Regions from separate parts of the Rheinheimera sp. KL1 genome, predicted to be linked through region 1. Evidence: riboswitches for the same ligand, from Rfam matches in the RefSeq annotation. Region 1 holds a riboswitch; each other region holds the start of a gene.

Region 1 (10,450 bases):
TAGTCGCACAGGTACCTTCATTACTGATGTCCGTTGCTGCCGCTATTATTGTCACCCGGATGAATGACGAAGGTGAAATGTCGGACGAAGTGGGCCGACAGTTATTGGCCTCCCCCCGGGTTTTGCTGACCGCGGCTTTGATTATGACAGTGCTGGGTTTAGTGCCAGGTATGCCAACAGCCGCCTTTTTAATTTTTGCTGCGCCTTTATATTTTGCCGCCTGGCGCCTGCAGCAAAAAGCGGATGGCCGCAGTTACACTGAAGTTGAAGCACTGACCGAAAAAATCAGTCAGGAACCTGCGGCTCTGGTCTGGGAAGATTTGCCTTTTATCGATCGGGTCTCCGTCGAGCTGGGCTTCCGCCTGGTCTATCTGGCCGATAAAGAGCAGGGTGAAACTTTATTACAAACCTTAAGAGGTGTACGTAAAACCTTATCAGAGCAATCCGGCTTTTTATTGCCTGAAGTGCGGGTGCGCGACAGCTTAAAACAAAATCCTCAGGAGTATCGGATTAAACTGGCGGGAGTGCCGCTGGTATCGGGTAAATTGCAACCACAAAAGCTGCTGGCTCTGAATACAGGTGATATTTACGGTCAGATGGACGGCGAGTTAACTGTTGATCCGGCCTATGGCTTAGAAGCGGTTTGGATTGAACCAGAGCAAAAAGCCAAAGCGTTAAATTTAGGCTATTCAGTAGTGGATGCCGCTACCGTCATTGCTACTCATGTTGGCAAAGTGATCAAAGAGAATCTGGCTGATTTATTTTTATTTGAGGATATTAAGCAATTTAATAAGCGTCTGGCTCAAGTGGCTCCTACTCTGGCTGAGAGTTTGGAAAAGGCCTTAACCCCTAATCTGCAACTTAAAGTCTATCGTTTGTTGCTCAAGGAGCAGGTCAGTTTAGGCGATGTGGTGACCATAGCCACAGCTTTGGTGGATAGTGCTGAAGTGACCAAAGATCCGATCTTACTGACCAGTGATGTGCGCTGTGCGCTGCAACGAGTGCTGGTAAAACAAGTGTTGGGAGAGAGGGAAGAGCTGGCGGCTTATAGTCTGGATGAAAAGCTGGAGCAAACCTTACAAAGTGCGTTAAATCAGGCGATGCAGGCAGGTAAGGTGGCGCTGGATAGTTTCCCTGTGGCGCCTAATTTACTCAGCCAATTTCAGCGTGCTATGCCGCAGGTGAAAGAGCAAATGCAGCAACAGGGTTATCAGCCAGTGTTGGTAGTTTTACCACAATTGCGGCCTTTACTGGCGCGTTATGCCCGTACTTTTACCCAAGGCTCGCTGGTAGTGTTGTCTTATAACGAAATTCCAGAGCAAATTCGGGTCAATGTGTTAGGTACTTTGGGATAAAAGGAGACCAAATAACAACAAAAAAGGATCTGGTGTTGATCCGTTCGTCGCTTGAAATCGGGATCTGAACGCAATTCAGCCTGAATTCAGACTAAGGTCTGATTTTGTCACCAAAAGGTCATGTACTATAGTTAGAATTCGTATGTTATTGAACTGTAAATATTTTTTTGACATGCTTTTACAATAAAACCAGATGCAGCTTTATGGCTATTTTTTGACTAAATGATTGAACGCCATAAAATAAAGCTTGCAGCCAGTTTTTTTTTGTTTATTGTAGAGTATTAAGTGAGAGTTCATTTTTGTTCAGAACCTCATTTTTCTAACAAGCTTAGAAATTAAAAGGCAAACTGGCCTAAAGGTCAGGACGCAAAGCCTCCGGTCTAAGGATCCAAAAGGATCTACGATAGCGGGGTTGCATTAGCAAGCGGTCACCCAAAAGGTGAACCTGTAGGTTGATCAATACTGGTCGAGCCTCGGTTTTGCCTGTTCAGGTGGATACACCACAGATCCGTCCAGGATTTGGCTGTATGCCTGTCTGCTTTTTTTGCCTTTTAATACTGTTTGTGGTTGACGTTTTTGTCGATTGCGGTTGGGCGGTTTAAAAGGATGAACCTGTGATTATTTCTTTGTTAGGTCTTTGGCTAACATCGGCTGTAGCTACTGCTCCGCAGTACACGCCCGCTATGGATCAATCAGAGTGGCGTATCAGCGGAGATCAGTTTCAGTGCCGGATGGAGCAAGATCTGGGCGCTATGGGTACTCTGGCTTTTAGTAAAGAGCCTGCCCGTGCTATTGAAATGCAACTGACTATGCATGCCGCGCATCTCGAGTTACAGGATGTGCAGGGCCATGTAGTCACTGCTGGCTGGCAACCTGAGCAGGTTGCGCCTGCGGTACAATTTTCCCCCACTTTTATTAATGCCAAAGTAGCCCGTTTTATTGAGCAGGTGCCTGTTGTGATGCAGCAGTTACAGCAGGGGTATTGGCTACAACTGATGCTGGATCTGCCAGGTCAGGAAATCACCCTGACAGTGCCTAATATCAAATCCACTTCAGCCCTCGCAAAATTCCAAAGCTGTATTGACGCTTTATTACCTTTGTCCTGGGCTCAGGCCCGCGAATTCCAACTATTTTTTCCGCTGAATGAACGCCAGCCTTCGGCTGATGACGCGGCTTACCTGAAAACCCTGGCACTTTATATTCAGCAAGACAAAGCAGTAAAAAAAGTACTGATAGACGGATATACCGACGATATGGGAAGCAGCATCGCCAACAGAGTGATGTCTGAAGAACGCGCCGACGAAGTCGCGTCACATTTAATTGAATTTGGTGTCAGCAAAAACAAACTGGAAATCCGTGCCCACGGCAACAGATATCCCGCGGCTGCTGGTAACAAAACACAATCGCACAACAGGAGAGTACTGGTCCGTTTGATCCGTACTCAAAGCTGAAAGACAAGAGTGAACCCATGAACATGAAACATTTACTTTGGATTGAACAATGCCGGCCGGGACAGGACCTGATGCTTTGTGTCAAAGCTGAAGGTTTTCAGTTAAATCACGCCGCAGATCTGAGTGCCGTGCTGAACTCTTGCTCTTTGCATCAACCGGATATCGTAGTGATGGCTGCGGAACTGGCCGAGATACGTACAAAAGACTTAATGGTGCTGTTGAAGAAGCAGTACCCCTCTTGCCAAATCATAGTGCTGGTGGAAAAAGATCAACATGCAGTGGCAGCAGAAAGCCTGAACTACGGCGCTATTGATTATCTGCTGAAGCCTTTTAACCAGCAGCAGTTACAAAACACCATCCGCAATGCATCTTCGATCAGCCGCGGCTTAAAAGACTTAGTGGCTGTATCGCTAGGGAGTCGGCAGGTGTTGCAACTGGCCAATCGCGCTGCGCAAACTGACGCAACAGTGCTGCTACATGGTGAGTCGGGCACAGGTAAAGAGCGTTTGGCCCGTTATATCCACAATGTGTCAGCGCGTCGTGATCAGGCCTATGTCGCAGTGAACTGTGCTGCAATTCCCGACAATATGCTCGAAGCCATGTTGTTTGGTTACAACAAAGGTGCCTTTACCGGTGCCGTCAGTCAGCAAATTGGTAAGTTTGAATCCGCCAATGGCGGCACTTTACTACTGGATGAGATTTCTGAATTACCACTTCCATTACAAGCCAAATTACTGCGGGTATTGCAGGAGCGTGAATTAGAACGTTTAGGCAGCAACAGTAAAATTAAGCTGGATGTGCGTGTGATAGCGGCCAGTAACAAAGACTTGCGTCAGTTGGTAGACCAGGGCTTGTTCCGTCAGGACTTATTTTATCGGCTGGACGTATTACCACTGAGCTGGCCAGCGTTACGCGAACGCAAAGACGACATTATTCCGCTGGCTGAATTTTTTGTACAGAAGTATGCCGATGGCAAATATGTGCTGAGCAAAGAAGCCAAAGCAGCACTGTGCCAATACAGCTGGCCAGGCAATGTGCGGGAGCTGGAAAACGTAGTACAGCGTGCTTTGGTGATGGCACGTGGTATTGAAGTCCAGGCCATTGACCTGAACTTGCCTCTGCCAGCAGTGACAGCTCCAGAATCAGCCAGCATTAACCATCTGAAACTCAACAAGAAGAATGCCGAATTTGATTACATCCTGGGTGTACTGAACCAATTTAATGGTCACAGAACCCGGGCTGCAGAGGCTTTGGGTGTAAGCACCAGAGCCTTACGTTACAAACTGGCCGCTATGCGTGAGCATGGTGTCGATATTGATGCAATAGCTTAAGCAGCAGGAAGGATTAGCTATGATTTCCCCGTTAAATACCCAAAATGTGTTACTCAGCCAGTTTGACCAATTGCAGCAAATTGCCAGCAATGAGCAGGTGATGCCTGCACAAAACGACAGTTTGTTGTCCGGTGATTTTGCTTCAGCGTTACGCTCTATCAATGCGCAGCAAAATCTGTCGTCAGAAATGATGGCGGCGGTCGATGCGGGCCGTAGTGATGATGTGGTAGGCGCTATGGTTGCCAGCCAAAAAGCAGATTTAAGTTTTTCGATGTTGTTGCAAATCCGCAACAAAGTGATGAATGGTGTCGATGACATCATGCGTATGTCTCTGTAAGGCGGGTTTTAAATGAAAACTGAATTGGCAAAAGCTCTGCCTGTGGCGGCTTCAGACAATAGGCTACGGGAAAAAGTGATTAACTTATCCAGCAAAATAAACTGGTTACCTAATGGCGATAAAAGCCTGGCATCCATTGCTTTGCTGGCGACTTTAGTTGCCGCCACTATAGTGGTGATCCTCTGGACTTCAGCAAAGAATTTTGTGCCTTTGTATGGTAATCAGGAGCATTACGATAAAGCCGGGATAGTGGAAATTCTGGATAAAGAGCAGTTTCCATTTCGTATCGATACCGACAGCGGCAATATTATGGTGCCACAGGAACGTTTAGCCGATGCCCGCATTACGCTGGCAGCCCGTGGTATTAAAGCGGCTATGCCTGAAGGTTTGTCTGCAATGCAGGACAAAGTCACCATGGGCACCAGTCAGTTTATGGAGTCGATGCAGTACCAGCACGCTTTAGAAGGTGAACTGGCCCGCACCATTATTACTATGGATGGGGTGCGTAATGCCCGGGTGCATTTAGCTATTCCGAAACGGAATTTGTTTGTTGGCCGGCAGGAAGAAAAATCTGCAGCTTCTGTGATGGTGGATTTAGCTCCTGGTTATAACCTCAAATCTGAACAAGTCGAAGCTATTGTCAGCCTGGTTGCCGGCAGCATTCCAGGTTTGGATAGCCGCAATATTTCTGTTGTGGATCAACGCGGTAAGTTAGTCAGCGGCGATCTGTATGATGAAACTCCGGTCGGTAAAGAAACCGACAAAAAACTCGCCTTTATTGAAAAAGTGGAACGTTCCGTCGAAGAGCGGGCTTCTATTATGTTGTTGCCTATTTTAGGCGACGGCAATTACCGTATTCAGGTGTCGGCTGATGTCGACTTTAACGTGGTGGAAGAAACCCGTGAAGCGCTGGATAAAGAAGGCGTGTTAAAAAGTGAAAACAGTAAAACCGATTCGATGCTCGACCAGCTGGCGATGGGTATTCCTGGTTCTTTAGCCAACCAGCCGCCTGTACCAGCACAGCCAGGTGCAGTTGCGCCAGCTGAAAACAATGAACGTACCTCACAACGTAATGAAATGCGCCGTGAATTTGATACCGGCAAAGCCATTACCCATACCCGTTATGAAATAGGCCGGGTGCGCAGTCAAAGTGTGTCCGTGCTGGTGAATGAAGCTGCTGCAGGTGCAACACCCTGGACTCCAGAGCGTTTAGCTCAGTTAGGCGAAATGATCAAAACCGCGACCGGCCATCAGGCTGAACGGGGTGATCAGTTCAATATCACCAGTTTCAGTTTTGTCCCCAGCGATGCTGCAACTCAAATGGAAGGCATGGCCTGGTGGCAGATGCCTGAAATGAAAGAATATTTGCGTTATCTGATCGGCGCTATTATTGGCCTGGCTCTGGTGATTTTTGGTGTTCGTCCTTTGGTCAATCATTTAGTCAGCCGTAAAAACAAAGAACAACACAATGCTACTGGATTTCAGGGCATAGCTGGTGCACAGGACCAGGCTCAAATGGAAAATGCGGACTTGGCGACAGGGCCAGCCGTACTGGATGCCAAAGCCGATCCGGCTCTGCCGAATGCTCAGGCGACAGGGCCGCAACACAGTATTCATTTGCCTGAAGTGGGCTCTGAATTTGCCCAGCAAATCAACCATCTGCAATTACTAGCCAACCGTGAGTCGGACCGGGTGACCGCAGTGATCAAATACTGGATTGAACGAGGAGTCAGCATTGAATCCGTTAAGAGCTGAACAAAGTAAACAAATCTCGGATCTGGACAGAGCCGCTATCCTGCTGCTGAGTATGGGCGAGGAAAACGCAGCCTGTATCATCAAGAAGTTAGGCCGTAATGAAGTGCGTGCTTTGTCGGAGCGTATGGCCAAAATTGCCAATGTGACTCAGGACGATGTTGCTACTATTCTGACCGATTTTTTTGACCAGTACCGCACCGAGAGTGGTGTCAGCGGCGCGTCCCGTGTCTATCTGGAACGGGCTTTGGATAAAGCTGTAGGCCGCAAATTAGCCCGTGGCATGCTGGATGATATTTACGGTGGCGCTTTGGCTGATGATGTACGTCGTCTGGAATGGGTACCTGCTGAGCTTTTGGTGCGTTTTATGGAGCAGGAACATATTCAGATGCAGGCGCTGATTCTGGCCTTTTTACCAGCCGAGCAGGCCAGCACTATTTTAGGTTTATTTCCGGCGCAAAAACACGACGATATTTTGTTCCGCATTGCCAATATGCGTGAAGTCAGCGAGCACGTGATCGAAGATTTACGGTACACGCTGGAACGTTGTATTGAGTATGTTGGCGAACAGGTTGGTGCCCGTATTAATGGTGTGCAGCAAGTGGCTGACATTATGAACAGGTACAGCGGCAATAAAGCTGAGGTAATGGATTTATTAAAAATGCACGACCTGGCGATGGCCGGAGCTATTGAAGACAAAATGTATGACTTCTACAGCTTAAGTCGCCAAAGCGAAGATGTGTTGAATCAGTTGCTGACCGATATACCGGACGAGCTTTGGGTCACCGCACTCAAAGGCGCCGATGTGGCGCTGACCGAAAGTATTCTGGCTGTGTTGCCCAAACGTCTGGCGCAGGTCTACCGTCAGCAAATTGAGACGATGAAACCTCAGCCTGTGCGTAAAGTCGAAGCGGCCCGTGCTGAGATCATGACTATAGTCAAACAAATGATGGCTGCAGGGCGACTGGAATATCGCCTCTATCCTGAAGAGACGGTAGGTTGATATGAGCGCCGTGCTGCAGCAGGACCAACAATTTCGCTTTCCCGTGTTACAACGCAAGGATGGCAGCGCTACAGCGCAGCAACTCAGCGAGCAGTTTTATCAGCAGGGCTTCCAGGCTGGTGTGGCTGCGACTGAGCAAGAAGCTTATCAGCGTGGTGTGGCTGAGGGTCAGCAGCAACTAGAGCAGTTCTGGCAAAAAGAGCTGGAAAAACAGCAAAACGAACTGAAGCAAAAGCAACAGCGGGCTTTGGATTTCCTCACCGAACAATTTAATCAGCAGCTCCAACATAAAGAGCAACAGTTGGGACAGGAATTGTTATTGCTGGTACAGCAACTGGCCAGCACAGTGTTGCAGACTGAACTGGTGTTGCAGCCGTCTCTGTTACAACTGGCGATTGATCAGTTGTTGCCACAACTGGGCGCAACGGATCCTTTAGTCTCGATCCAGTTGTCTCAGGCCGATGCGTCGCTTTTTAACGGTATCCGCCATATTCAGCAGATCCCGTTGCAGTTTGATGCCGCCTTGCCCTCAGGCCGGGTGCAGTTTAATGGTCGTCAGCAATTGCATCAGCTGGATTTTCAGCAGCGTTTAGAACAAGCCATGGTACCTGTGCGTCGGCAGTTGTTGGGCGAAGATGCGTAAGTCATTCAGCGACAGCCTGAGTCTGGCCAGAGCGCAAATTCAGCCACCGGACTGGGTGCATAGTTATGGCCGTTTGTTGCGCGTCAACGGCATGATCTTATCCGCCGCAGGTCACAGTTTTACCTTAGGTCAGCGCTGTCAGATTGAAAGCGAAGATGGTCAGTGGTTTGACGCTGAAGTGGTAGGTTTTGATACCGATCAGGCGTTTTTAATGCCATTAACTGCAGTAGATGGCTTAAGGGCTGGCGCCCGGGTCCGCACTGTCGCAACAGCCAGTCAGTTGCTGGTTTCCACCGAATTATTAGGTCGGGTACTGGACGGTTTAATGGGCCCGCTTGATGGTAAGCCTGCCATCAAAACCGGCGATCGCATCAGCGCGGCATTACCTGCGGTGAATCCATTACAAAAGAAAGGCGTCAGCGCCCCTTTGGATGTAGGCATTCGCGCCATTAACTCGCTGTTTACTGTGGGGCAGGGTCAGCGCATGGGTTTATTTGCCGGTTCAGGCGTGGGTAAAAGTAAGTTGCTGGGCATGATGACCCGTTATACCCAGGCCGATGTGGTAATAGTGGGCCTGATTGGCGAGCGCGGTTGGGAAGTGAAAGACTTTATCGAACACAGCCTGGGACCTGAAGGATTAAAAAAAGCCATCGTCATTGCAGCACCAGCCGATCAGTCGCCTTTGCTGCGGTTAAAAGCGGCAGAGTTGAGTCACAGACTGGCGGCTTATTATCGCGACTTAGGTTTTAACGTCTTGCTGCTGGTCGATTCACTCACCCGGTATGCTCAGGCGCAGCGTGAAATTGCCTTGTCTGTCGGAGAACCGCCAGCCACCAAAGGTTATCCTCCGTCAGTTTTTAGCAAACTGACGCAACTGGTAGAAAAAGCAGGCAACAGTGCCGATAGCAAAGGCAGTATGACGGCTATTTATACCGTGTTGGCCGAAGGCGATGATCAGCAGGACCCGATAGCAGACGCAGCGCGCGCTATTCTGGATGGCCATGTGGTATTAAGCCGGACTTTAGCCGAACGTGGACATTATCCAGCCATTGATATTGGCGCTTCTATTAGCCGCGTGATGCCACAAATAGTACCGGATCAACAGCTAAAACATGCTTATGCCCTGAAACGACTCTATTCACGTTATTTACAGGTGCAGGAATTAATCCCTTTGGGCGCTTACCAGATGGGCAAAGATCAGGAGCTCGACAGAGCGGTGCAACTTTATCCGGCCATCGAACATTTTTTATGTCAGGGCTTACAACAAAGCTCTGATTTTCAGCAATCCCAAGCCGATTTAACTAAATTGTTGAGTTAAGCCTATGTTGAAAAAATACCTGGAACAACAGCAAGCCAATTTAAAGCAAATGGGACAACGCCAGCAGCAGCTGAATCAGCAGGCCGCTAATGAAGAGCGGCGTCTGCAACTGCTGACTGAGCATATTTCCGGGATGGAACGCAGTTATCAGATGAAATCGGCTTTGGGTTTACAGAATCTGGCGTCGATGAAAACTGTGTTGCAGGACATGCAACAGCAGCAACAGCATAAAACTCAGGCAGCTTACGCTGAATTACAACAACAGCAGCAAGTTTGCCAAAAACAAGTGGCGTACAGCAAAGGCATAGAAGCTGTGATCCATAACCGTGAATTTACAGCTCAGCAAAAACAGCAAAAAGCCGAGCAACAGCAAGCCGATGAAATTGCGATGCAGCTGTTTCAGTTGAAGCTAAGAAAGCCAGCCTGAACCTAGCATAGCTTAAGTCACTCTTTTCTATATCAAAATTTTCGGACTACACTGGTAGAGGGCTGTGTTTAGCCTTTATCACCAGAAGAGAGTCCTTATGAAACTTATAAAAATAATACTGATTGGTTTTTTGCTGGCTGTGGCGCTGGTGTTGCTGGCCGCTTTGGTGTTGCCTTCGTCCTATCAGGTGGAACGCAGCGTCACTATAAATAAACCCAAAGATCAGGTGTTCAGTTATCTGGTACTGTTAAAAAATCAGGATAACTTCAGCGTCTGGATGGCTTTGGATCCAAATGTGAAAAAAACCTATCAGGGTGAAGATGGCACTGTAGGTTTTGTCTCAGTCTGGCAAAGTGAAAAACAGGAAGTAGGTTCAGGCGAGCAGGAAATCACAGCCATTAAAGCCGGTGAACGTATTGAATACGAATTGAGGTTTTTACAACCTTTTGCGTCTGTGGCACAGGCTTATATGCAACTTGAAGCACCGCAGGCCGAACAAACCACAGTTCGTTGGGGCTTTCAGGGTCATATGCCATATCCGATGAACCTGTTGCTGTTGGTGATGGATATGGAAGGACTGATAGGTAATGACCTACAACAAGGCCTGGATAAGCTGAAACTGATGCTGGAACAACCCGACGCAGGTTAAATCAAGGGGAACTGGTCCCCTTGTCGATTAGGCTAATGCAGTAATCAGTGCCGATACTTCAGTGATTTTTTGTTGCAGTAACTCACGATCCGCTCTGGTTTCAATATTGAGCCGCAGTAAAGGTTCGGTATTGGAGCTGCGTAAACTCAGCCGCCAGTCGTTAAACACCAAATCCAGACCATCG
Region 2 (10,450 bases), on a different contig from region 1:
ACTTTACCTGCAGGATTGCCTTTATGACGTTACGAGTAATGCTGGTTGACGATCAAATGCTGATCCGCCAAGGCATAAAAAGTTTATTACAGCTATCTGGTGTAGTGGAAGTGGTCGCAGAAGCTCAGGATGGCTCCACTGTGGTGGAGCTGGTGCAACAGCATCAGCCAGATGTGATTTTACTCGATTTGTCTATGCCCAAAGTGGATGGAGTAGCTACGTTGGAGTTATTAAAGCAGCAGCAACTAAAAACTCCTGTGCTTATCCTGACTACTTTTGAAGAACATGATCTGGTATTAAAGAGCATTCAGCTTGGGGCTAAAGGTTATTTACTCAAAGATGTCTCTCTGGACAGCTTAGTTTCAGCCATTCAAACGCTGCAGCAAGGCGGCACCTGCTTTCAAAGCACTATTACCGAACGTTTATTGTCTGGTCTGAGCCCGGTCAGTCATTTTCCCCGTCCGGCTGCAATTGAAGAATTATCAGAAAAAGAGCTGCAAATTTTGCAACTGATGGCCTCTGGTTATGCCAATAAAGAGATTGCCAGTGCGCTTTACAAATCAGAAGGCACTATAAAAAATCAGATCTCCAGCATTCTGGCTAAATTAGGCGTTCGTGACAGAACCAGAGCTGTGCTGTTAGCCTTAGAGCTTGGGTTGATCCATTAAATCGGTTTTATTCCACACCGGACTATTCCTTTGCTATGCGATAAGACTGAGCCAGAGTCGCAAAGCATGCGTATACAGTTTCATATCATGCCAGGAGTTTCAGTTATGCGTTTTATTGCTTTGTTTGCCCCTCTGTTGTTGTGGGGATGTAGCCATCAGGTTCAGGATTATCAACAACAAACTCCGATTTTTAATCTGCCCGACTACTTTAATGGTTCACTGAACGCTTATGGTGTGGTCAAAAACTGGCAAGGTAAACAAAGCGTGCGCTTTGAAGCTCAGCTTTGTGGCCAATGGCAAGGCAATAAAGGAACTCTATTTGAGTTGTTCCAGTTCAGTGATGGCAGAGTTGAGCAGCGCATTTGGCAACTTGCGGTGGACAATGAAGGAAAAGTGACAGGTTCAGCTGCAGATGTCACCGGGCAGGCAAAAGGCCAACAGGCAGGTAATAGCTTGTATTGGGAATATGTATTGCAAATCCCGGACGGCGATGGCGTGATAGAGGTTAAAGTGGAAGACTGGCTTTATCTGGTTACACCCAAACAACTGATGAATCAGTCGACTTTATATAAGTTTGGTTTGCCAGTCGGTGAAATTATTTTATCTATTCAGCAGCAGGATGCTACTGCAGATTGCAGCGCGTTAGAGCAGCAACTGGCGACGTTAAGAGCAGGTTAAACCTGCTCTTGCTCCATGCTTTCCAGCTCTATTTTTATCGCATTGCAGGAAATCTGAATTTCATACAAAGACACCAGTAAGCTCAACATCAGACTGGCGAGGCTGGTGCCAAAAGCTATTTGGCCCGCTAAGCCCCATTGCATAAACAGAAAAAACATCGACAAGGTACAAAGTACAAAACTGATGACTCCCCAGCGCTGCATCGATCGTATTAAAAACATCCGCTGCCGTAGATTCTCTATTTGCCGTTTTGCAAGATCACGCACTTGTCCACCTTCGCGGGTATTCAGTTGACGAATAAGCTGAGCCAGCACTAAAAACCTGTTGGTATAGGCCAGTAACAACAAAGAAATCGCCGGAAACAATAAAGCGGGGGTGGTCATGGTCATCGACATAAAATCACCTGTATTCATAAAAAGAGAGACTGACTCAGTTTGCGATCATATTCGCATTAGCACTGTGCCGATAGTAGACTGAATAAAAATAACAGTGTTTTCTGTCAGCCTGTGCTTGTGTATGATGCGCAGCCACAGCTGTCAGACCGGAATGGACCAACCATGAAACAAAAAGCAAACAACTTCCAAAAGATGCGTGAACTGGGCTTTTATCAGCAAGCCGCTATAGCTGCGACCTTGCTGGAACGTATGTTGCCTAATTATCAGCTCTTTAGTGAAGTCACAGGTTTTGGTGATACGAAGTTGTGTCGCGATATTCTTAACCTGGTGTGGGAATGGTTGTTCGTTAAAAAGGTGAAAATAAACTTTGAGCGTTTATGCAACGAGTTAGAATTAGCGACTCCGGACCAGAGTCAGTTTGATATGTTTGGTGTCTATCCTGCTATTGATACAGCTACAGCACTGGATTCGATGCTCAATGGTATTCTGTCGCAGGATGCAACCGAGTTTGTTAACGTCGCCAAAATTTCTCAGGCTTCAGTTGCACGTCTCATTGAATATCAGGCCGAAGACATCGATATCACGACCGAAGCTGAATTGAAAAAGTGGGTGCGTGATCATGAACTGATGGAGTATGAAATGGATTGTCTGGCAGAACTCATCGAGTTAGTCACCCCTTTAACTGATGGTTTTCAGCGTGAGCAAGTACAAATGCTGAAGGCGTGGGTGCGTGAACAAGGTTTGAGCAATCTGGGCATGGAGCTTGTTCCTGATATTCAAAACTCAGACGGCTAAAAGTCTTGCTGTCTGTATAAATAGTTCTTTTACAGTCAATACTTTAACTTTGTGCAGATGCCTTTAAATTTCTCTTGCATAAAGTTCACTCACTGCTTAAAATGCGCGCGCTCGAAAGGCAAGTCTCCCGAAAGGGAGTACACGCAAAGCTTCAGATCTAAGGGGTAACCTATGATGGCTGGGCTGCCGTAATCCGATGATTACGTAGGACGCATCTAAACCAGTTCGCTGGTATCAAAGCTCCTCCTTTCGTGTTCGCTGATAAATAACAGCATCACGCTGTTGTTGAAGTTTCAGCCTGTTTACACAGACCAATCAGCCTGATCGATGGATCAGTGTTAGCCAACACCGGAGCTTGTTATGAAATTTAAATTTGTTGCTTTAATCGCTATCGCCGCCGCTCAATTTGTTGCACCAACTGCTTCAGCTAATGACCAAATGGTTCAGTCTATTTGCGCATACGTAGCTGATAACAACAAAAACAACCTGCGTAAAGCTTTATCAGATAACCGTTTGCGTTTAAAAAGCATTTATGACGGTATCGTTTGTAACGGCTTACCTTTAGTGCGTCATGCTATCAAACACAATGCGGCGGATACTGCTGAATTTATTATCAAGCAGTTACCAGGCAGCCAGGTTGCTCAATCAGGTGATATCGAGTGGGCAACGAGCAATGGTTTCGCTTCTTCTCCTATTCTGGAAGCGATCAAAGCACGTAGCGCCAGCTAATCGAATTTGCATACAGAAAAGGCGCCTGATGGCGCCTTTTCTGCTTTCGGCTTTAAGGTTGTTGCCAGAGCCTGTAAGCCAGTTGCCCTGCTACCTTTTCTTTTATTAACACCCAATCTGCGGGCAGTTGATCCATAGCCAATTCTTTTTCTGTTTCCAGATAAACCAGAGCCCCTGACTTGAGCCAGCCTTGTTCTGCCAAAGCTTTGCAGCAAGCTAGAGCCATATTTTGCCGAAAGGGCGGGTCAATAAAAACCAGATCAAACTGACGCTGTGCCGGCTTTTGCAACCACAGCAAGGTATCTGTTTGCAGAACTTCGGCTTGATCGCTGCCCAGAGTGTTCAGATGTTGTTTCAATAAGGTGGCTGCTTTGGCATCTTTTTCCAGTAAGAGCACAAAATCAGCATAGCGCGATAAAGCTTCTAACCCCAAACTGCCGCTACCGGCAAAACAGTCCAGCACAGTGCTGCCAGCGACATCCTGCATTAACCAGTTGAACAGCGTTTCTTTGACTCTGTCTGAGGTTGGTCTTAACCCTTGTGCATCCAGGACGGGTAAACGCCGACCTTTCCATTTGCCACTGATCAGCCTGACAAAGCCAGGCCCCTGATGTGTCGGAGCAGTACTGCGCCCCTTTGCTGTTTTCATTGAGTATTTTTGTCCTGCATCTTAAAGATGATACTATATGAGCCAATTTTACCTTAGTTTTCGGATCTTCTGGCAGCGACCTTTATGACAAAGCAAAATAAACTCTTCTCCTGGCTTGGTTTTGGTAAAAAAACAGAGGCTGATACGGCAGATTCCTCAGCAGAACAGCAGATCCCGGTGACAGAAAGTCAGCCCGAAACACTGCCTCCTCCTGCCAAGGAGCAGGTTGCTGCAGAAATGGCAGAAGTGAAGCCTGAAGCTGCAACAGCGGCTGCTATAGCGCCAGTCAGCGGCTTGCAGCCACAGCCAGCGGAACGACCTGGTTTTTTTGCCCGCTTAAAACAAGGTTTAACTAAAACCAGCCAGAATTTAGGTAATGGTTTAGCCAGTCTGTTTTTAGGTAAAAAAATTGATGAAGATTTATACGAAGAATTAGAAACCCAGTTGCTGATGGCCGATGTTGGGGTAGATACCAGTCAGAAGCTGATTAAACAGCTGGTGCAACATGCGGATCGTAAACAGCTAAAAGATGCCGATAGTCTATTTGATAAGTTGCAGCAAGAAATGGCGTTGTTGCTGGATGATGTTGAACAACCCTTGCAGCTCAACGGGGCGGACGGTCCTTTTGTGATTCTGATGGTAGGGGTTAATGGTGTTGGTAAAACCACCACTATTGGCAAAATGGCACAGCAGTTTAAGCAACAAGGCAAGTCTGTGATGTTAGCCGCTGGTGATACCTTCAGAGCTGCAGCCGTAGAGCAGTTGCAGGTGTGGGGCGAGCGTAATGCCATTCCGGTGATAGCTCAGCATAGCGGTGCAGACAGTGCTTCGGTGATTTTTGATGCCTATCAGGCTGCCAAAGCCCGTGGTGTGGATGTATTGATTGCTGACACCGCAGGTCGTTTGCAAAACAAAGCGCACTTAATGGAAGAGTTGAAAAAAATAGTCCGGGTGATGAAAAAAATCGATGCCAATGCACCGCATGAAGTGATGCTGACGCTGGATGCTGGCACAGGACAAAATGCATTAAGTCAGGCGCGTTTATTTAAAGAAGCTGTGGATATTACCGGCATCAGCTTGACCAAACTCGATGGCACGGCCAAAGGCGGTGTGATTTTCGCAATCGCTGATCAGTTTCAATTACCTATCCGCTACATAGGTGTAGGGGAGGGGATCGACGACTTACGGGTTTTCGACAGTAAAGATTTTATTAAGGCGTTGTTCGCCAGGGATCTCTGATTATGTTGCGTTTTGAGCAAGTCACAAAAAGTTATAGCGGTGGTTTTGTTGCGCTGGACAGAGTGAGTTTTCATCTGGAAAAAGGCGAAATGGCTTTTTTAACAGGCCATTCAGGTGCGGGTAAAAGTACCTTATTAAAACTGATTAGCCTGATTGAGCGTCCGACTACGGGTAAAGTCTTTATCAATGGTGTGGATTTAAGTCGGGTGAATAAAGGTCAGGTGCCTTATGTTCGCCGCGATATTGGTATGATCTTCCAAAACCATAAATTGTTGATGAACCATAGCGTGTTCGACAATGTGGCCTTGCCTCTGGTGATTGAAGGTTTCAGCGGCAAAGACATGACCAAACGTGTGCATGCGGCTTTAGATAAAGTCGGTCTTTTGGACAAGGTGCGTTGCCTGCCTCACACTTTATCTGGTGGTGAACAACAACGGGTAGGTATAGCCCGTGCTGTGGTCAATCGTCCACCTTTATTGCTGGCAGATGAACCCACAGGTAACTTGGATCCAGAGTTATCGAAAGACATTATGAACGTATTTGAAGCCTTTAATCAGGTCGGGGTTTCTGTATTGATTGCCAGCCACGATTTAAGTTTATTAGCCCGGATGCGTTACCGGACTCTGACTTTAAAAAATGGCCGCATGATCAACGATGGCTTAACGTCCTCTGGAGCCGACGAATGAGTATTTTATTTCAAGGCCGGGCTACAGGCGCCACTGCAGTGAAACAAAGTCTGTGGAATAAATTTGTGATGTTTTGGATACATCATCTGCGCCAGGCACTAACCAGTTTAGGTGAAATCTGGCTGACTCCGGCGTCGTCTTTATTAACAGTGGCTGTGCTTGGGGTCAGTTTAACTTTACCTGTGACTTTACATTTGATGGTGAAAAACCTGCAACAGGTCAGCACCAGTGTCGATCAGGCAGCACAAATCAGTTTGTTTTTAAAAGCGGACACCAATGAAACTCAGATAGCTGAACTGATAGCCTTGTTGCAAGCCAACCCTGAAGTAGCTGATGTGCAGTTTATTGATAAAAGTCAGGCGTTGGCTGAATTCACCGCGGAGTCAGGTTTTGGTGACGCATTAAGTTATATCGAAGACAATCCTTTACCTCATGTGATGCTGGTCAGTCCCAGAAATACCTCCAGTGTGGCAGCTTCAACTTTATTAGCTTCCCTGCAACAAGAGCGCTATGTCGAGTTGGCCAAGCTGGATATAGGCTGGTTAGAACGACTGGATGCTATTGTCAGTTTGGTACGTCAGGTGGCTATTGCTGTCGCTTTGCTGCTGATGGTGGCTGTACTTTTGGTCGTGGGTAATACCATTCGATTGATGATCCTGAATAAAAAGGATGAAATCGAAGTGATGAAACTGGTCGGTGCGACCAACAGCTATATCCAACGGCCTTTTTTATATACAGGAATTTGGTTGGGTTTTTTCGGCGGCATTCTGACGTTTTTAATCGAGGAAGTACTGCTGTGGTGGTTAAAGCAGGGCATAGCCAATGTGACTCAATTGTATGAAAGCACTTTTACTCTGCAACCTTTGAGCCTGTCAGAGCTCGGCTATTTGTTATTGGTTGCTGTAGCCTTAGGTTTTGTTGGTTCCTTTTTGGCCGTACGTCGCAATATCAGCCAGATTGAAGCAACAGGCCTTTAACTGGGTGGAGTGGCGGGGTTAATGCTGTTGCACTGTCAGTAAGCGTTGCCCCCATTCCACCGCCTCAAAATACACCAGATTTAAATCCACTGTCTCCGGCACCATGCTGGACGATAGTTCAGTTTGTTGTTGCCACAAACCCTGTTCAAAAGTACGTTCTACTTTGAGGTAATCTGCCAGCACCCCTCTGTGTTCAAGCAGTGCGGCTTTTATTTCAGGCAACAAAGGTAGCTGTGCCAACAACTCTTCCAGCGGTTGTTCCAACAGAGCATCCACCAAGGAAAATAAACCTGTTAAAAAGGCTGCTGGCGGATTTTCTGAATCGCCGCGAATATTTGCAAGGCGATCACAAAATCGTGCACGGATCAGAGACATCACTAAAAGCTCATCGGATTGGCCTTCGGCCAGATTGGCCAACGCCAGTAGGGAAATAAACTTTTTTAGTTCAGCTTCGCCTATATACACCATGGCGTGTTTTAGTGAGCCTATGCATTGTTTAAGGGCAAAGTTGGCGCTGTTGATAAAACGCAGCAACTTATAGGACAAATCCAAATCGCGTTCGACAATAGCTGCCAGACCATCAAAATTCAGCCTTACCTTACTGGATTCGCTGATGAGCGCCAGCAGGTTCAGTTTATTACTGCCTAGTTGTTTGTGTTTCAGCATCTCAGGGCGAGCAAAAAAATAGCCCTGATACAAATCAAAGCCCAGTTGCTTTAGTTGCTCGTATTCATCGGCGGTTTCTACTTTTTCCGCTAGCAAGGTGACAGGGTATTTGGCGATGCGACGCAGATATTTACTGATTTGCAGCATATTAAACATCCGTACATCGACTTTAATAATACTGACATAAGGCAAGAATACGTCCCACTTGGCGTCAAAATCGTGGTCGTCCAATGCCAGCCGATAGCCCATTTTATGCAATTCTTTACAGGCGGTCAGTAGTTCATCACTGATAGGCACTGTTTCGAGAATTTCGATCACCATGCTCTTTGGATCGATAGAAGTAGGAAAGTGGTGAATTAAAGTGTCTGCGGAAAAGTTAATAAAAGCCTGTTTGCCACTAGTGATTTTTTCAACTCCCAATAACAAATGGTGTTGGGTAATCAACTTAGATGTTGCTTCATCAGCATTCACGTTCGGAAAGCTGTTATTTACACCATCTCTAAATAACAGTTCATAGCCTGTTACGGCTTTTTGGCGGTCGAAAATAGGCTGACGAGCAACATAACAGTACATAAAAAAGACCTTAGCTGGTTATTGTTTTTTTCATTAGTCTAGGCTTTAAGTTCTAAATTTATCATATAAGAAAAATGAAGCTTTATATATGAATTGATATTATTAAAAAGTAGGGCTTATACAATTAGGATCTTAAAAGAAGTAAATTTCTTTTAGCACTCTCACTCAAAGAGTGCTAAGATTTGACCCAATCAAGCGATTAAGGGGTAATTACATGATTCAGACTTCTCACATGAAGACTCTGACAGTGGCTGGAAGTGGCAGCCTTGAAGCATATACTCATGCGGTAAGTACCATTCCTATGCTCACAGCGGAAGAAGAACGTTCTTTAGCTGAAAAATTACAACAAGACGGTGATTTGGAAGCAGCCCGTGTGCTGATTATGTCTCACCTTCGATTCGTGGTGCATATCGCCCGCAGCTATTCAGGTTATGGTTTACCTATCAGTGACCTGATCCAGGAAGGCAATATCGGCCTGATGAAGGCTGTGAAACGTTTTGATCCCTCTGTGGGCGTACGTTTGGTCTCTTTTGCCGTACATTGGATCAAGGCCGAAATTCATGAGTTTGTGCTGAAGAACTGGCGCATTGTCAAAGTCGCGACCACTAAAGCGCAACGTAAGTTGTTCTTTAATCTGCGTAAAGCTAAAAAACATTTAGGTTGGTTTAGTAAAGAGGAAGTGCAAAACGTTGCTGATTCCTTAGGCGTTCCTGTGCACGAAGTGTTGGAAATGGAATCCCGCATGAGCAATCATGATATGCCTTTTGATGCTTCTGACGATGAAGACGAAAGCAATTACACTGCACCAGTATTTTACTTGCAGGATAAAGGCTCTGATTTAGCTAACCGTATTGAAGAAGACCAATGGGATAACGCTTCAGTGGACCGCCTGCAAGCTGCAGTTCGTACTCTGGATGAGCGTAGTCAGGATATTATCCGTGCACGTTGGTTAGATGATCAGAAACTGACATTGCAGGAATTAGCTGACCGTTATCAGGTGTCTGCTGAACGTGTGCGTCAGTTAGAGAAAAATGCGATGAAGAAACTGCAGTCTGCAATGGCTGCTTAATGGTTACTTCTGCAGTAAAAGAAAGCCCTGACTAGTCAGGGCTTTTTGCTTTTGGTGTCGATTCACTAAAAGCTGCTTCCTAACTGATAGAAGGGCACAGACCGCACTGGTGTTATAGCGGGTTTTGATAAAATCCAGTGTTTTGGAATGAATACCGTAGTTGGTTTAATCTCAGCTAAAGTCAACGGATTCAGTAGCTCGGGTATGTCCCATTGCTGGCTGTACATGGCAATAATAGCTGCAGGCTCTTCGATGGCGGGAACAAAGACTGGCTCTGTCATGTCCGCTTTTGGGCTATGTGTGGCGCTGTTCTGTGTCTTACTCAGCTGCGCGAGTTGAACAGGATGCTGTTCGGGTAAAGATAAAGGTACGTCAGCAGTTTGTGCTGCAGTTGTCACCGGATAATCGGCAGGTAGTAAGGCCGATAACTTCACAACTTCAAGACCTTGTGTTGTTAAGCTGGCTAAGTTTTTTTTCAGATAAGCGTAGGTTTCGGGATAAGGATGACCAATGGCTATTGCAGACTGATGCTGCTTGGCTAATTTGATCATCAGCTTAAATTGTTTATCTAAGGCCTGATAAGAGCGATCATTATCCAGAAATATCTGCCGGGTCAGTAGTGGCATCTGATGCTTTTGGGCATAGATACCCGCCTGACTACGGGCTGTTGTTTTGCTGTCGAGGAAAAATAGCTGACGTTTCGCAATGTAGCCTAAGGTCCAATCCATAACATCAGCTTGTTCTGTAAAGTAACTACCCATATGGTTGTTGACACCTATGGCGTAAGGAACATCAGCAAAAGCTGCCTGCAGTTTTTGCTCGATTTGGCTGCGGTTCATCGTCACTTTTAACGCGTTTTTGCTCAAATCAGCGCGACGGGCTGACTCCATCGGCATATGCAAAATTACATCCCGACGCTTTTGATAGGCAGCTTTGGCTACTGCATGGCTATGGGGGGTATGAGGAATGACAGCAAAGGTCAGCTCATAAGGCAAGTCCAACAGCTTGTAGTCAATTTGGTGGTAACCAATATCGTCTATCACTATGGCCACTTTGGCTGCGAGAACTGGCAAACTGCAAAGCGCAAAGGCTAAGCTCAGTACATACTTCATTCACTAAGATCCTGCGCGTTTTTGTAACCAGGTAATAGGGTTAATGGCTGCACCCTTTTGCCGGATCTCAAAATACAATCCAGCCTGAGCCTGACCACCACTGGCACCGACTAAAGCCACGGCTTCACTGGCGTTGACCGACTCCCCAGGTTTCTTTAATAAAGTTTGGTTGTGGCCATACAGGCTCATAACGCCATTGCCGTGGTCCAGCACT
Region 3 (10,450 bases), on a different contig from region 1:
ACTTACAGGTGGTGGTGCATCATCCAAGTCAGGTTGACGCTTTGCTGGCGGCAGAGCTCGATGCGCCTATCCATGTCTGGCTAAAAATGGACAGCGGTATGCACCGTTTAGGTTTATTGCCGGAGCAGTTTCTGCAGGCCTATCAGCAGTTGTGTCAAAGTGCTAATGTGATCCAGCCTATGCGGTTGATGACGCATTTTGCCAGCGCTGATGAGCTGGCGGTTGATAGCACCCAACAGCAGATCGATCTCTTTATGAACACTGTTGAAGGTTTGGCTGGTGAGCTTTGTTTGGCCAATTCTGCAGGCACTTTGGCTTGGCCACAAAGCCATGGCCATTGGATCCGGCCTGGTTTAGCTTTATACGGTGTTTCGCCGATGGAGCTGGGCAGAGCAGAGCACCATCAGTTAAAAGCCGTGATGAGCTTTAGCAGCAGCGTGATTGCAGTGCGTGACGTGAAGCAAGGCGACAAAGTGGGTTATGGTGGTACCTGGACAGCGCCCGCTGATACCCGTTTAGCTGTGGTGGCAGTCGGTTATGGTGATGGTTATCCAAGAGCAGCCAGCAATGGCTGCCCTGTGCTGATTAAAGGTGAGCGGTATCCAATAGTGGGTCGTGTTTCTATGGATATGACCACAGTCGATATTGGCAAGGCTGATGTACAGATTGGTGACGAAGTGCTGTTATGGGGAGCGGATTTACCAGTAGAGGAAATTGCTGAACGTGTACAGACTATTCCTTACGAGTTGCTCTGTAATATCACCAGCAGAGTCGAATTTCGGTATCTGGAATGAAATTGGGGTCAGATCACATTATTAGTCTGGCCAATAATGTGATCTGACCCCTTAATTATTCGTCGAAGCTGACTTCAATAAACACTTTGCCGAAGTCTGAATCAAAAGGCATCAGAATTTTCGCACCAGTCGTCTTGTGGGTAATAGTGTGGCCTTTACCTGACACAACAACAGGAGTCGCCATACTGAATTCATGGCCTTTTTCGCCGAGAATACGTTTCGCCCCACCAGTCACCATGTTGGTGATTTCGCCAACCATGTCCGTAACTTCTTCGTTAATACTGTCAGGTTTTTCACCCAACATTCTGGACATGATTTCCAGCGCCAAAGATTCTTCAAACGTGACTGAGAACGACCCTTTTGTGGTTGGGCCTATCATACCAATCAAACCTGATACTTCACCGCGAGCCTGTTCATCTTTCTTTAATCGTGGCTGTCCGGGCACAATTTTTGTATTGGCCATGGTACCTAACACGTTGACTAACGAAGAGAGAAACGGATTTACATACTCAACATTCATTTAATTAGCCTGTTCGAAGTCTGGACCTGATTGCGTTGCCAACTTCAAGATTAGGTGGCTCTGCTTTATAACACAAGTCTAGCTTATTGTTTTGGTATGAATTTTTCTAAATTATTTACAATTTTATGCTGTTCTAGTCACTAAAATAGCCAGTGTGACCAGAAGGCGTCAAGCGGATTCAGTCGTTTGACGCTTTTTTCAGACAATTTTGGCAACTGCCGTGAGCTTCCACAGTTTGCCTTTGAATTAAAAAGCCTTTTTCAGAGGCTAATTTTACAAGTTCCTGTTGTAACGGAGATGAATGTAATTCCTCTACATGACCACATTGATCGCAGATCAACAGCTGAGCAGGATGATGTTGCTCAAAGTGATGACAGAGTAAAAATGCGTTGGTCGATTCAATTTTATGAATAAACCCCTGCTCAGTCAGAAAGTCCAATGCCCGATAAATAGTGGCTGGTTTAGCCGCTGGTTCACTGGCTTTTAACTGTTCCAGTAATTCATATGCACCAATACCACCGTGAGTATCCGCCAATAAGCGGAATACTTTTTCTCGTATGGTAGTAAAACGCGCGCCATTCACATCACAAATATGGCGTGCTCTGGTGACCAAAGATTCAATCGACATAACTCAGCCCACTCTCGTAGCAATAGCGGCAGTTTATCACAGAAGTTTGTTCACTCCAGCTTTTGAGTTGGGATTTCCTGATACAAAACAGAAGTTAAGTCATATATGTACCAGAGCCTCTTTTTTATTCTTTGTCTCTTCGTTTTATCAAGGGCGTCGGAGAGTCTCACTTCGTAGCTAGCTGTTTTTAGAGGAGCGCAAGGCAATAAGCGCATAGATTTATAAAGACGTTATCTGCGGCTGACCTATTCTTTGTGCCTTTAAAAGGTTGAAAAGTAATCTAACAGTGATTTTTTGTATTAATTTGTTTGTTTAAGTGTAAAAGTTTGTATATATTGTCGCCGTTTTCTTAGGCTGTATGGTCTGTTGTATCAGTCTAAGTGAAAACACAAATGGCAAACTGTTCCGAAAGGTCAGGACGCAAAGCCGCTGGTCTACTTACTTCTTTGATGAAGTATATGATGGCAGTGGTTGCATGTACTCACTCAGCTTCCTCTGATTTAAAGTATCTGGTCCTCCTTCTTTATAGTTATAAGTTTCTTTGCAGAATCTTTGCCCTTCTTGCCAACAGCCCTAAGTTGTTGTGGTTATTTTATAGCCTTTGAGTGCAGTCCTCAGTTGTACTCAGGTTTTTTGTTTGTATGGAGTTTTTCAATGTTGAAAAGGAAGTTAGCCCTCGGCGTGATCTGTGGTTTCACTTTTTCTGGACTGGTTGCATGTGGTGGCGGTGGAGGCTCGTCTGAACCTGCATCACAGGGTAATTCAACTACTCCGGCCCCAGCTCCAGTTCCTACACCCGAGCCTTCGGCTGCCAATACAGTCAAGTTTTCCGCAGGCACTTATGTGCGTGAGAATCAGGGCACTATTTCCGAAGCTGTTGTTGTCGACGATACTATGTATTACGTCAGCTTTGAGACTGACGGCACCATGTGGTCTCGTGTCGACAAAGTGAAAGACTATGTTGTCGCTGATAAGATTGTTGATGCTCCGGCTGTCTATCAACTCGCGGATCAAACTATGGTTAATTCAGGACAGTTTGATGCAACGCTTACTATCAATAGCGATAAAGTGATTAGCTCAATGACAGGTTTGGCTTTGTCTATGGGTAACAGTTTCTTTCTCAATGGCAATAGATTTAACCCAGTTGAAAATACTACAGATCTTAGCAAGTTGAATGGTCAATGGATTAGCTCCGATTTTCGAAGTGTCCAAATTGACGGCAACACCACACTCAGTGCTGTTGATGCAAACAACTGTCAAATCAGTGGCATTTTAAGTGCGAAGTCCAATGGTGTGTTTGCAGCAACCTTAACTTATAGCAGCTGCGACAAAGCGGGCAGCTACGAAGGTGTCTTATGGTCATACAACTTTAATGATGTGACTTACCTGAAGTGGTTTGGTTTAGACAACGGTAACAAGGCTGTAAGCGCTTCGTTAGATACTGTTGCATCTGAGCAGGAACAACTGGCTTTGTCCGGTAAGTTAAATACGGCCTTTTATGCCAACACTACGGGCAAAATCTTATTTACCAAAAGCAACAAAGTCTATTATTCAGGCGGTAACAATGGTGGAAAATACTTTTTTGAGTATCAGACACCTGTCGATGTCACTACCTTGAACGCGGCAGGTCAAGGTATTACCTGGCCAGTCAAAACTGCTGTGAAGGCTTCATTAAAACTGATGGTGCCGAAATTGACGGGCCAGGCTGTGGAAGGTGAGATCACGTACGACACGGACATGTCTGAATCTTTTTTCAATCTGCAACCTGTGCCAAAGCAATCTTTATTAAGCTCAGTGACGGGGAATTGGGGTGAGTTGAGTATCGCTGATAATGGTAGTTTAAGTGGTAAGTTATTGGATTGTACTGTAGTGAGCGGTACTGTATCCGGCTACGAAAACTCTATCGCTGACATTGCACTAGAGTTAACCTCTTGTGATGGGGCTGGTTCATATTCAGGTGTCGTTACCGCCCAGGATTTGGAAAAAGACCGTTTAATGTTGTTTGTCCATCTAAATAATAACACTGATGTTTCAGTTGGAATCATTAGTGGTGGTTTAGATCGTACTAACTAATGGTTGGCCAGACAGAGTCGCTTTGCGCTCTGTCTGCTATTTATCTGACTCGCCTCGCTGTTTTAAGTCTCTGAATCGAAGACGAAAATTTGCGAGGCGAAAACTAGCTTAAACCTTCTTTTTCATTTGTATTTTTCGTCGTTAATTTATGGTTAATTAATTCTTTGCTATCCTACGCCAAAGCAACTAATATGCCGCGCCCCTGACTTCGTCTTGTAACTAAAGAGTAACAAATGATTACAGTCAACTTTGAGCATAAGCATAAACTAATGAGTAACTTTGCATGTTAGAACAGCACTCCATGAATCCAGAAGTTATTCCAAAAATTATTCATTATGTTTGGGTAGGTACTGCCCCGAAAACAGAACTGGCTTTACGTTGTATTGCCAGCTGGAAGAAGTTTTTACCAGATTACGAAATTATCGAATGGAATAATGAGCGTTTCGCTGCTTTAAATAATCGTTATGCTCAAGAGGCTTTCGCAGCGAAAAAATGGGCTTTTGTGTCAGATTTCCTGCGTCTTTATGCGCTCCGGGAAATGGGCGGATTTTATTTTGATACCGACTTAGAGTTAACTGCAGATCTGCAGCCATTTCGTCATCACGGATTTGTCATTGGTTTTGAGAATTTTAAAGGACGTGTAGCGCCACTCTCAGCAATGATTGGGGCAGCCCCCCGTCATGCGGTCGTTGAAAAGTTGCTAAGCGCTTATGACAGCAAATCTTTTTACAAAGCAGATGGTTCTGAAGATTTAACACCGAATACCGGGTTGTTCAGTGATATATTTGCCCAAAGTTTTAGTTTGAGTAAACCCTACGCGAGTGACCAGATCCATCAATTAACCGAAGATGCTTTCATTTATCCTAGTCATTACTTCTGCACACCTGAACCGGGTAAAGAAAACTTCAGTATTCACCACTTCAATGGTTCTTGGTTTGAGGAATACAGCCGGAAATTGCTGGTTTATCTGGCAGGGTATCAGTTACTGCGCTTGAAGCGTAATAAAGTCCGTAGCGGTGAGCTACCGTTAAAACAAGGCGAGAGAAAAATAGCTTTGCTGGAGCTAAGTTCGCGTTATAGCTTGTTATTGCTAAAATCTCAGCCCTGATCACCACAAACTCCGCTTTACGCTGAAATGCCGGGCTGTCTGGTGTATACTCGCGCGATTTTTCTACACTCTGTATTTAGAGCCGAAGAAAACAGCAGATTAACCAGATGGCAGCCGTTTTATGATAAGTTCGACTAATTCCCCCTCAAAGCCTGTGATTATGGATCACCGTTTCTCCATTGCCCCTATGCTGGACTGGACTGATAGGCATTGCCGTTATTTCCACAGATTATTGTCACAGCACGCTGTGCTCTATACCGAAATGGTCACTACAGGCGCTATCATTTATGGTCAGGGCGATTATCTGGCCTTTAATGAAGAAGAACATCCTGTGGTTGTGCAGCTGGGCGGCTCTGATCCAAAGGATATGGCACACAGTGCTAAGCTTTGCCAGGAGCGGGGTTACGACGCTATCAATATCAACGTAGGTTGTCCGTCGGACAGAGTGCAAAACGGTATGTTTGGTGCTTGTCTTATGGCCAAACCTGAATTAGTTGCGGCCTGTATCAACGAAATGCGCTCTGTAGTGGATATTCCTGTCACAGTAAAAAGTCGTATCGGTATTGATGATCACGACAGCTATCAGTTTTTAGTAGACTTTGTTGGCACTATAGCCGAGTCTGGCTGCAACCAGTTTATTGTGCATGCGCGTAAAGCCTGGTTAAGTGGTTTAAGCCCCAAAGAGAACCGCGAAATTCCGCCTCTGGATTATGAAAGAGTCTATCAGCTGAAAAAAGATTTCCCGCAGTTAGATATCTCCATCAATGGTGGTGTGAAAACGCTGGCTGACTGTTTAACCCATTTGCAGCACGTAGATGGGGTTATGGTTGGACGTGAAGCCTATGCTAACCCTTTGATATTGGCACAAATTGATGCAGCTATTTATAACAACCCACGCGTGGTGCCCACGCCGCATCAGGTGGTTGAGCTGATGTTGCCTTATATTGAACGCCAGATGGCACAAGGCGCACGCTTCTGGCATATAGCACGGCATATGCTTGGGTTGTTTCAGGGGGTACCTGGTGCCCGCTTATGGCGCCGGCATTTAAGTGAAATAGGCCACTTACCGACCAGTGGTCCACAAGTGATGCTGGATGCACTGAAAAAGGTGCCGCAGCTTTAATTTCGAAAACAAAAAAGTGGTGAATTTCACCACTTTTTTGTTTTTAATCTTTGTGTATTTTTTTGATTATTCTTTTTATTTTATTTAATTCATTAAATATCAGTGATTTAGTAAATTTTTTCAGTATGGCATGCACCTTGAAATAGACATAGTGAACTTCACTACTCATTAAGGAGTACGACCATGAAAACACTTGCTACATTAGTCCTTGTTACCACTGCAGCTTTTGCTGTGACTCCAGCAGCGCAAGCCAATGAACTGAGCTTACCTTCAGTCAATACACAAGCCGTTAGTGTGTTAGCTGCCGAATTGATGAGCCAGCAAATGGCTGAGTTAAAAGTTGCTATTCTGGAGCAAAGCCAAAAAGCTCTGGCCGAACTAGCAACCACTTTAGCGACCACCACTGAAACTGAAAAAGAGACTGTAATTGCAGTAGCTAAGGTGGACTAGGGATGCTGAGTTTAACATTAGGGTTGTTGGGTTTATTTTTATTACCCGTAGTTAGTGTTGGCCTGGTGTCTGTGATCTGGCATTGGTTATTACCGCCTTTCGATATTCCTTCTTCAACCCGGTTTTAAGTAGTACCGGGTTTTGCTTTTTTACGTCCTCTCCTGCTTTCCTGTTTGTATCTGTCGATCCCTTTAGATCTACCAATTTTCAAACTTGTCTGAAGTGTCATCCTGCTGTATTTGCATGCCTGAGTTTAGTCTCAATAGGCTGTTTTTAAATCAGCTAAAAAATGGTCAAAAATACTACTTTCGTGTTTTGAATGAAATTTGAGCTATAAAGGTTTTGTTGTTTTTATTTGATTAAGTTCATTAAAAACAATGGTTTAAAATTTATTTTCAAATTGGCACAACAGCTGCAATGTATAGATATCAACAGATGAACTGATGATGAATTAAACCACTAACTAAGGTTGAGGAGAGTCAAAATGGAAATAGCAGCACTGATGGTTGTATTAGCTTGGTTCGGTATTGTTGCAAGCTGGGCAGCTGACGAAGTCTAAATAGCAAAGCGTTGGTGAGTACCAGCAAAAGCACAAATAAAGGTTAGGAGAGTCAAAATGGAAATAGTAGCACTGATGGTTGTATTAGCATGGTTTGGCATAGTAGGTAGCTGGGCCGTAGACGAAATCTGAACGGATTAATCCGGTGAAGGAGGAACAGGACATGTCACTGATTATCATCAACATTGTCGTGGTCTGGGCTTTAGCTGGTTTGCTGTGGATGCTGGATAAAGCGGTAATTAACAAAGTTGGGGAGTAACGTGATGAGAAACGACAAAAACGCCTGGTTTGTAAACAAGGCAAAACGCAAAATTTCTGGTGTATGTGCAGGTTTTGCCGCCTATTATGATCAGCCGATTTGGGTTATTCGCGCACTTGTAGTGGTCATGGCATTCTGCTTTCCGGTCGCAGTTTTGGTTGCTTATATAGCCGCCGCTTTGATACTGCCAGAACGTTGGGTGTACTGATATGAGTTTGTTCGCAACAGGCGACCGGGCAGGTCGCCTGTAGAGCAGTTAAGCTATTAGGCTATAGATAAGGCATTAAACTTTCTTTCGCGCCGTTAAGCGCACCCATTCTTCTTTAACCGCTACCGGGTCAAACTCAAATTCTGCCGCATAGGCATCGATCACCGACTGAGCCTGACTTTCCAGAATACCAGACAGCGCCAGTAAGCCACTTGGTTTGACATAAGCACTGATAATGCCGCTCAATTGTGCAAGCGGACCGGCCAGAATATTAGCCACTACTACATCTGCTTGTAATGAAGCTGGTTGATCCTTGGGCAAATACAGCTCAATTTGTTGTTCTACACCGTTGCGGGTAGCGTTGGCGAGGCTTGATTCAATAGCTTGAGGGTCAATGTCGACACCAACCACACGCTTAGCGCCCAACTTTAATGCGGCAATACCTAAAATGCCTGAGCCACAGCCAAAATCGACCACTAAACTTTGCGACAATTCCTGTGCATCCAGCCATTCCATACAAAGCGCTGTGGTTGGGTGAGTACCGGTACCAAAGGCCAAACCAGGGTCCAGCATCACGTTCACAGCCGTTGGGTCCGGAATATCACGCCAGCTTGGGCAAACCCATAAACGGTTACCAAAACGGATAGGGTGGAAGTTATCCATCCATTCTCTTTCCCAGTCTTTGTCTTCCAGTTGTTCCAGCTTGTACTGCACCCCATTTTTAAAGATGGCTGCTTTTTCCAGCTGACGAACAACCTTGTCCATCTTGTGTTCGGCGTCAAACAAACCCACCACAACCGTATTTTCCCAATACAAGACTTCACCCGGCATTGGTTCGTAAATAGGGGTGTCTTTGGCGTCCACAAAACTGACAGCTTGCGCGCCCCAGCTCATTAGCATATCGCTGACCTGCTCGGCTTGTTTTTCAGTGCTGTTTACGCGTAATTGGATCCACGGCATGGCGTTGCTCTTCACTCTCTGGAAATGGGCGCGAATTGTAGCAGTTTGGCGGCGTAAAATCAGGCGTAAAAATAACAAAGCACCGTGAAGGTGGCTTTGGAGGACTGCAACGCTGCGCTATAAAGTCAACAACGCTGCAGCTTCAAGTACGCAGGGGATTACTTCAGACCGAGTTTATGTTCCAAATAGTGGATATTAGTTCCACCTTTATTGAAGTTCTCGTCTGTCATAATCAGCTTGTGCAGTTCGATATTGGTTTTGATCCCACCGACCAGCAGTTCGCTTAAGGCATTACGCATACGGGCTATCGCGATATCACGGTTTTCACCGTATGTGATCAGCTTGCCCACCATGGAATCGTAGTTTGGCGGCACTGTGTAATCAGCGTAAATATGCGAATCCCAACGCACACCGTTGCCACCTGGTGGGTGGAAGCGGGTGATAGTGCCTGGTGACGGAATAAAGGTCTTGGCATCTTCAGCGTTGATACGGCATTCCACAGCATGACCACGGATCACAATGTCTGACTGCTTAATGCTCAGTGGCATGCCAGAGGCAATGCGCAGCTGTTCTTTAATCAGATCCACACCAGTGATCATTTCTGTCACAGGGTGTTCTACCTGAATACGGGTGTTCATTTCGATGAAATAAAACTCGCCGTCTTCAAACAGGAATTCGAAAGTACCAGCACCACGGTAGTTCAGGTCGATACACGCCTGCACACAACGACCACCGATAAAATTACGCAGTTCCTGAGTAATGCCTGGAGCTGGCGCTTCTTCTACCACTTTCTGGTGACGACGTTGCATAGAACAATCACGTTCACCTAAGTGAATGGCATTGCCCTGACCATCAGCTAACACCTGAATTTCGATATGACGTGGGTTTTCCAGGAATTTCTCCATGTACACCATGTCATTACCAAAAGCAGTGCCTGCTTCGTTTTTGGTCATCGCAATAGATTCAACCAGTTCGTCTTCGCTGCGCACCACACGCATACCACGACCACCGCCGCCGCCAGCAGCTTTAACGATAATCGGGTAACCGATACGTTTAGCAATAGCTTTGTTGACTTCGTCGTCGTCGCCCACAGCGCCGTCAGAACCTGGTACACAAGGTACACCGGCTTTTTTCATGGCTTCAATGGCAGAAACTTTGTCGCCCATTAAACGGATAGACTCAGGACGTGGACCGATAAACACCAGACCACTTTCTTCCACTTGCTGCGCAAAATCAGCACGTTCAGCTAAGAAACCATAACCAGGGTGAATCGCCTGGGCATTGGTCACTTCAGCTGCGGCAATCAGCGCAGGAATATTTAAGTAACTTTGTGGTGATGGCGCAGGACCAATACAAATGGTCTCATCGGCCAGCAGCACGTGTTTCAGATTACGGTCTACTGTGGAGTGCACAGCCACCGTTTTGATACCGAGTTCCTTACACGCACGTAAAATACGCAGTGCAATTTCACCCCGGTTGGCGATCAGTACTTTTTCTAGCATGAGTCTGCCTTTTAACTTATTCGATCACAAATAATGGCTGGTCAAACTCAACCGCTCGCCGTTTTCTACCAGAATTTGTGTCACCACACCCGCCTTGTCAGACTGGATTTGGTTCATCATCTTCATCGCTTCGATAATACACAGCGTATCACCCACTTTAACGCTCTGGCCTACTTCAACAAAAGCTTTGGAAGTTGGAGATGCTGCGCGGTAGAACGAACCTACCATAGGTGAACGCATCTGGTGGCCAGTGATGACTGGCTTGG

The links. A riboswitch is a leader RNA that binds a small molecule or an ion and turns the genes downstream of it on or off. The one in region 1 is predicted to bind cyclic di-GMP.
Region 2: another riboswitch for cyclic di-GMP. It lies ahead of WH43_RS06645 (DUF3718 domain-containing protein); the one in region 1 lies ahead of WH43_RS01355 (OmpA family protein).
Region 3: another riboswitch for cyclic di-GMP. It lies ahead of WH43_RS06970 (hypothetical protein); the one in region 1 lies ahead of WH43_RS01355 (OmpA family protein).

What each region holds. Positions count from the first base shown of each region.
Region 1 is NZ_LAMX01000004.1:21,491-31,940, reverse strand. Features, by position in the region: gene flhA (flagellar biosynthesis protein FlhA) at 1-1,355, shown strand, start outside; cyclic di-GMP riboswitch class I at 1,687-1,775, shown strand; gene WH43_RS01355 (OmpA family protein) at 1,970-2,806, shown strand; gene WH43_RS01350 (sigma-54-dependent transcriptional regulator) at 2,824-4,137, shown strand; gene fliE (flagellar hook-basal body complex protein FliE) at 4,157-4,474, shown strand; gene fliF (flagellar basal-body MS-ring/collar protein FliF) at 4,487-6,229, shown strand; gene WH43_RS01335 (FliG C-terminal domain-containing protein) at 6,210-7,229, shown strand; gene WH43_RS01330 (FliH/SctL family protein) at 7,231-7,872, shown strand; gene WH43_RS01325 (FliI/YscN family ATPase) at 7,865-9,190, shown strand; gene WH43_RS01320 (hypothetical protein) at 9,195-9,617, shown strand; gene WH43_RS01315 (SRPBCC family protein) at 9,715-10,266, shown strand; gene WH43_RS01310 (phosphohexomutase domain-containing protein) at 10,294-10,450, opposite strand, start outside.
Region 2 is NZ_LAMX01000013.1:73,918-84,367, forward strand. Features, by position in the region: gene WH43_RS06620 (sensor histidine kinase) at 1-27, shown strand, start outside; gene WH43_RS06625 (response regulator) at 24-668, shown strand; gene WH43_RS06630 (DUF3833 domain-containing protein) at 774-1,346, shown strand; gene WH43_RS06635 (DUF2721 domain-containing protein) at 1,343-1,741, opposite strand; gene WH43_RS06640 (YjaG family protein) at 1,904-2,536, shown strand; cyclic di-GMP riboswitch class I at 2,644-2,727, shown strand; gene WH43_RS06645 (DUF3718 domain-containing protein) at 2,897-3,265, shown strand; gene rsmD (16S rRNA (guanine(966)-N(2))-methyltransferase RsmD) at 3,318-3,914, opposite strand; gene ftsY (signal recognition particle-docking protein FtsY) at 3,999-5,153, shown strand; gene ftsE (cell division ATP-binding protein FtsE) at 5,156-5,839, shown strand; gene ftsX (permease-like cell division protein FtsX) at 5,836-6,816, shown strand; gene WH43_RS06670 (EAL and HDOD domain-containing protein) at 6,835-8,055, opposite strand; gene rpoH (RNA polymerase sigma factor RpoH) at 8,270-9,124, shown strand; gene WH43_RS06680 (divergent polysaccharide deacetylase family protein) at 9,190-10,236, opposite strand; gene WH43_RS06685 (murein hydrolase activator EnvC family protein) at 10,240-10,450, opposite strand, start outside.
Region 3 is NZ_LAMX01000013.1:137,459-147,908, forward strand. Features, by position in the region: gene alr (alanine racemase) at 1-794, shown strand, start outside; gene WH43_RS06960 (chemotaxis protein CheX) at 850-1,314, opposite strand; gene WH43_RS06965 (transcriptional repressor) at 1,493-1,942, opposite strand; cyclic di-GMP riboswitch class I at 2,327-2,421, shown strand; gene WH43_RS06970 (hypothetical protein) at 2,597-4,015, shown strand; gene WH43_RS06975 (glycosyltransferase family 32 protein) at 4,299-5,123, shown strand; gene dusA (tRNA dihydrouridine(20/20a) synthase DusA) at 5,245-6,246, shown strand; gene WH43_RS06985 (hypothetical protein) at 6,430-6,696, shown strand; gene WH43_RS20425 (hypothetical protein) at 6,699-6,824, shown strand; gene WH43_RS06990 (PspC domain-containing protein) at 7,519-7,722, shown strand; gene prmA (50S ribosomal protein L11 methyltransferase) at 7,798-8,682, opposite strand; gene accC (acetyl-CoA carboxylase biotin carboxylase subunit) at 8,841-10,184, opposite strand; partial or broken gene accB (acetyl-CoA carboxylase biotin carboxyl carrier protein) at 10,201-10,450, opposite strand, start outside.